DNA from 2 places in the Shewanella sp. SM74 genome. Region 2 is predicted to be linked to the other one. Evidence: riboswitches for the same ligand, from Rfam matches in the RefSeq annotation. Region 2 holds a riboswitch; the other holds the start of a gene.
What was found. A riboswitch is a leader RNA that binds a small molecule or an ion and turns the genes downstream of it on or off. The one in region 2 is predicted to bind cyclic di-GMP.
Positions count from the first base shown of each region.

Region 1: it holds a riboswitch for cyclic di-GMP, as region 2 does, so the genes downstream of both, gbpA (N-acetylglucosamine-binding protein GbpA) here and L5M49_RS08495 (glycosyl hydrolase family 18 protein) in region 2, are expected to answer to the same signal.

Region 1 is NZ_JAKKRZ010000004.1:117,144-120,337, forward strand. Features, by position in the region: gene norR (nitric oxide reductase transcriptional regulator NorR) at 1-40, shown strand, start outside; gene L5M49_RS06260 (TMEM165/GDT1 family protein) at 91-645, opposite strand; cyclic di-GMP riboswitch class I at 1,056-1,155, shown strand; gene gbpA (N-acetylglucosamine-binding protein GbpA) at 1,279-2,724, shown strand.
Region 2 is NZ_JAKKRZ010000006.1:145,281-148,474, reverse strand. Features, by position in the region: gene L5M49_RS08495 (glycosyl hydrolase family 18 protein) at 1-1,763, opposite strand, end outside; cyclic di-GMP riboswitch class I at 1,877-1,965, opposite strand; gene L5M49_RS08490 (ROK family protein) at 2,339-3,124, opposite strand.

The sequences.
Region 1 (3,194 bases), on a different contig from region 2:
TTTGCACCGACTTGCAAAACGGTTAGGTTTAAAAGAATAAAATATTGCGTGAAGAAATTTTATTCTGCAGCAAAACCCCTGCCTCGATTCTTAGAAGAACAGTGTTGCTACGCCTAAGAGTGCGAACAATACGGCGCAGCCACGATGTATCCACAACATAGGCAATTTTTCAGCGCTGAAGTGGCCTGCGATCACTACGGGTACGTTAGCAAGCAGCATGCCTAAGGTTGTGCCAGCAACCACCATAGTTAATGAATCGTATTTTGCGGCTAATACCACAGTTGCGATTTGCGTTTTATCCCCCATTTCGGCGATAAAAAACAGGATAAAGGTAGCGAGAAAGGGGCCCATTTTATAGAAACGGCTCTCTTCTGCATCGACTTTATCTGGGATTAACACCCAAAGAGCGATCGCGAAGAAGGACGCAGCCACTAAATAACGTGCAAGATCTGGGCTTACCCAGTTAATGGCCCATTGACCAATCCAAGCGGCGGCAAAATGGTTAAATAATGTCGACAGCAAAATACCTAAAATAATGGCGGTTTTATTTTTAAATCTTGCGGCGAGGATTAGTGCAAGTAATTGAGTTTTATCACCAATTTCGGCGATAGCAACCGTAAAGGTTGAGGCAAGTAGGGCTTCCAAGTGTGATCCTTTAGGGGTGGTTATGACATAAGCACAATAAACCGTCCACCCCTAGGTGCGGTAATTGTGCTCAGGTCTTGCTGGGCAAATCTATGATTTGCTGTGAACACCATGGCATGTTGCCAAGTATGTTGATGTTCACCCTAGATGACGATGGTTCGAAATCCAGTTAGCTACTCCCCCGAAGCGAGGTGGGCATTATACCTAGGTAAGATTTAGTTTCAAGCACGAGTTTATAACAGTAGGTGCTGATAAATGTTTGACGGGTGTCAGAAAAATACCGATTCACATTCTGTAACTTAATGAATGTAAATGAATTATTTTTTGACAACGTTGTCTTTTGTTGCTAATTTAGCCAAGTCATTTCTACTTAGTTACATACTGTTAACTCGTAGTGACTCAATGATAACGACTGTATTTGGCAAACTAATTGAAAAGTTAGGACGCAAAGCTTCCGGTCTAAGGTTGTAAATGGATTTTTTAGTGAACTAAGATAGCGGAGTTGCCGCAGAATTCGATTTCTGTGAAAGATAAACGACTGCTGTTTAATGCTGTTGTTTGCCCAAATACCACTTTTATATCTAAGCCTATCATTATGTTTAGGATGATAGGCAATCAATGGAGTGCATTAAAGTGGCAAATCCTACTGTTTTTTCCCCTATTTCTAAATTGAGTTTATTGGCCGCGGCAGTAATGGCGACGAATGCGTTTGTGAGTATCTCTGCGCAGGCGCACGGTTATGTTGTGGCACCTGAATCGCGTTCATATGCCTGTAAAACAGGTAAAAATGCCAATTGTGGTGCGGTGCAATGGGAGCCGCAAAGTGTTGAGGGGCCATCGGGTTTTCCTGAATCAGGTCCTGCTGATGGCAAATTGGCGAGTGCTGGCAATGGTGCTTTTTCACCTTTGGATGAACAAAGTCCGAGCCGTTGGGCAAAGACGGATATTAAAGCGGGCTGGAATAAGTTCAGTTGGCAGTTCACAGCAAACCATGTCACCCGTAATTGGCGTTACTATTTAACTCGCCAAGATTGGAACCCAAACCAAGCTTTGAGTCGAGCGAGCTTTGACTTAGCACCCTTTTGCGTAGTTGATGGTGGTATGGAACAGCCGCCTAAGTTAGTGACCCATGACTGCTACGTGCCAGAAGGTCGCAGTGGTTATCAAGTGATCTTGGCCGTGTGGGAAGTGGGAGATACGACGAATAGTTTCTACAATGCTATCGATGTGAACTTGGGCTCGGGTCCTGTTGTGCCGAGTGAATGGCAAGATGTGGGGGATATCAATCCGTCACTCGATCTAAAAGCAGGCGATAAAGTGATGACCCGGGTGTTTGACGCCAATGGTGAGCAAGCGGCTAAGCAAACAGTCATTACCATTAGCGATGCGACTCAAGGTGATAAACAAAATTGGCCTTTCCTATTAGCAAGCGCGATTAATGCCCAGCAGTCCCAGTTAAAAGCGGGACAAAAAAATGCATCGGGTGTGATTGAGCCTGTGTATGGCAAAAACGACATTTTTACAGCGAAAAACTCAGGTATTGAGCGTGTCGAAGTAGGATTTGATTTAGCTCCTGCTCCGGGCAACAGCTTAGAAGTCACTTCACTTGCCGATGATTATCAAATTATCGATGGTGCGGCGAAGGTCAGCTTTGATGTGACCAGTAACGCCGAGATGCTAGTGTCAGCGTATTTGTTTAGCCATGATGGCACAGCGGCAGGTTTTGTGAGCCAAACTGTTAACAATACCAGTGCTAGCTTAGTGTTAGACGTCGTTGAGCCTAAAGCTGGGCATTATCATTTGCAGGTAAAAGCTGAGCCTAAACAAGGTGATGTTATTCAGCAGAACTTTGATCTCTTCTTAAAGGACCAAGCTCCTGCACCAGAAGCTGATTTTGTATTCCCAGCAGGCGTGAAAGGTTACGTTGCAGGTACTACAGTGTTACAGCCTAAAAATGGCAAAGTGTATCAATGTAAGCCATTCCCTTATAGCGGCTATTGCGTGCAGTGGTCGGCTTCTGCCACTGGATTTGAACCAGGTGTTGGCGCTTCTTGGGCTATGGCGTGGACTGAGCTGTAAATTAACTTTTTGAGTTAATCAATTCTCAACATGATGTGATTGGGCTTAAACATATCCGTGTGTTTAAGCCCTTTTTGTCTGCATCGGATGGAAAAAGACCGGCTTTATTTTGATTCGAGCCTAATACAAGATTACAGGTATTCTCAACAAAGGTAGCGCTTTTGTTGGCTTGTATATTTTCGTTTATCACAGCGCTATTAAGTTGTTACCGTACCGTTTGCTGCCCTTCTTTGTTCACAACTGGCTTGCCCACTGGGTTTGGCTCTGTTAATGTCCCAAACTATCTATTTAATCGATGCTTATATCGGTACATTAATTTGGGCTATCACAATTGAAAGTCATGCCATTTTTCAATAATCGATTTAGTTAGCCTCAATGGCTACTGGGTTGAAACATTCAAAAGCTATTGGGGCCAATTGATCTGCTAGGTCGAGATCTGATTGGATGCTTTAAGTGATGTGTCGCTTATT
Region 2 (3,194 bases):
TCGGCGGGACCGGTGACATTCACATCCGCGCCCGCATTGGCAATGGGCGCTTTATTCACTGGCGGAGTGGTGCCTTCACCATGACCTAAACCTTCGTGCATGGCATTCAGAATGTCACCATTATCGGCATCAAGTTCCCACGCAAAAAGCCCACCAAGTTGATTAGAAAGCACATATTGCCCCTTGGCTTTAACTGAACGAGCATCATCGAAAGTGATTAAATCGCCAGTAGATGCCTTGAACAAAGATGGCGCCTCGGCCGTTTCGTCATAGCTGTAAGTCCAACCACTTCCCATGTAATCGTTCGCTATCTGACGATAATCCACCACACCAGCTTCCCAAGTACCTTTTACTTTGCCCGTTGCCGTCCCCGTGAAAGGATTATTACCACTGTAGCCATTGACACCTGTCCAACCGCGGCCATACATAGCGGCACCGACCACAATTTTCCCTGGGGTCACACCTTGGCCTAACAGCGCATTAACGCCATTAGCTGTGGTGTAACGGGTATTGGGATCCCAACTCGCTTCATACAGATTGGTTTGATGGCCGAGTTCAGTATTAGTCCAACCACCATTAAAGTCGTAACTCATCAAGAAGATGTAATCCATGTACTGCTGAGCAGCCTGATAATCGACTTTTTGAATTTTATCGTCACCAGCGCTAATAGCTGAGGTCAGCTCATAGGTACGACCCGTTTCGGCGCTTAGTTCATCAAGCATAGCCCGCAGTTCACGCATCAGAGTCACATAGGTTTCACCGTCATTGGCATTACCTAAATTTGGGTTAGCGCCATTTCCCCCTGGAAATTCCCAGTCGATATCCACGCCATCGAAGAATTTCCATGTCTGTAGAAACTCTTTCACCGAAGCGACAAAGATATCGCGCTTGGTTTTATCACCGAAGAAAAAGAAGGGATCCGAGAGGGTCCAACCACCGACCGAAGGTAAAATCTTCAAATCTGGATGTGCTTGCTTAAGTGCCATCAATTGACCGAAGTTACCTTTGTAAGGATCTGAATGCTCACTCACTCCCGCCTGCGGTATTTGAATCGCTGCCCAAGGATCGTGAATCGCAACTTTAAAATCACCACGACCACTACAGGCACGTTGCAACGCTTCGAAACTACCTTCGATTTCTTTCAAGCTATCATTGATGCCATCACCACCACAAATTGGGGTAAAGCCATATAAAATATGGGTTAAGTTTTGTGCAGGTATCTTATCGACCGGGAATTTACGACCGTATACGCCCCATTCGACAAAGTAACCGCCCACCACTTTGCCTGATTTATTAGCATAGGGACGGTTGTTTTCTTTTAGGGGAGCATTGAGTGGCACTAAATGGCTGCCGTCGGTATCAGCCACGAGGATTTGTTTAGCATCGCTCGCCGTACAGCCATCGCTGTTACACAGTTGTACTTGTATCTGATAACGGCCGCCCTTGTTCACCTTAAAGTTAGCGGTTCCCGACGCGCCAGATGGGCCTTCCCAAACTACATTGCCGTTGAGTAACACTTGGGCTCTATTGCCCACATCGCCACTCCAAAGGTTCCAACTGACGGAGACATCGGCGGCATCTTTCACCGTAACTAATTGATTGTAAGCGGTAGCCGCTTGATTCACTTCAATAATAGCGAACTTAGTTTCGCCCCAACCTAAAGTCGGTTTACCGGGCGCCGCTGCAAAAACACTGGCACTGATGGTAGATGCCAGCGCTGATGCCACTAGCAAGGCTGATGTTGAAATTTGAGTCTTGAACATGAGATATCCCTATTGAATTTTTATATGAATCAATAAGGCAAACAAAGCGTAGACAGGAAACAGCACTCTCTTAAAACCATGCAAAACGACTGACAACTGCACGAAGAAAAACCTGTGGTATCCCCGCTATCATAGGTACAGACGAACCCTTAGACCGGAGGCTTTGCGTCCCAGTTTTTCAACTGGTTTGCCTTTTACACACAATGACAACGTTGTCATTGTAAATATCAGCATAAGCGTAAGCGCAATAAAATTGCAACAAAATATTATCAACTGCGTTATTGGCTAAAATCGTAAATAGAACTAGTCATCTGATAAGAAAGGAATTATGCAAATTAAACTATCGCTAATATTTACTTTGGGTAATGAGGATTATCTGAATACTTTAAGAATAAAAAACAGGACTCGATATGCCAAAGGCATCACAAGTCCTGCTTTATATTTCACAATTTACGTCACTTATGCAGCTAAAACCCAATCACTAAACATTCATGGCGCAAACCATTGTCGAGCAACATGATGATCCTTATGCGCGGGGCATTTATGATCCTTATACACGGGGTTATTTATGATCCTTATGCACGAGGATAGTCCCTTGCGAGCATCACAGATAAACCGCGGCAAACCAAGGTTTCCATATCATCGACACGATTGATTTTCATCTCAGCTAAGGGCGCGCTCAATGCCATTTGCTTTAAGCTTTCGAGGCAGCCTTTGTAGTAAGGAGCGCTATTCATCATACCGCCAGCAAGCCAAATTCGATTGGGATTAAATAAATTAACCGCCCACGCTAATCCCATGCCGAGATAACTGCCCGCGCGATATAAATCATCCTGAGTGGAGATTTTGCGGCTGCGCACTGAATCGCCACTGGCCAGTTGCTCTAAACTAAACTCACCAGATTCTGTCATCACGCGACAAGGCCCCAACTCCCCCGCCACGCCCGTCGCTCCCGTAAAGACTTGTCCATTAAAAGCAATAGACATACCGATCCCAGTGCCGCACATGACCAATAACTCACAGGCATATTTGGCATCACAAGTCGCTTGCATACCCGCATCGATATCGTTGCAGATAAACTTAAGCTCACCCTGGGTTTTGACTGTATCGAAGCTCAATCCATTGAGTCCGGGTAAAGATTTACAAGAAACCAAACGATTATTTTGTACCAGTCCAGGTACGGCAATCGCTAGTTGGTAATGCTGTAAATCATAATCACGTTCAAACGCCGCAATTTGATTATTTAACTCTTCAATTTTAAAACCTTCACCTGTGGGGATTTTATATTGTTCTGTATGCCCCGCGAGCTGAAGTTCGAACAGGGCTTTGGTACCGCCCACATCTATTGTTAGTATTTGCATCGCTTACTCCACTGATACATGTGCCCCACTCTGACCCCGAGTAGAGATGGCAAATGTTAGCATAGGGTCC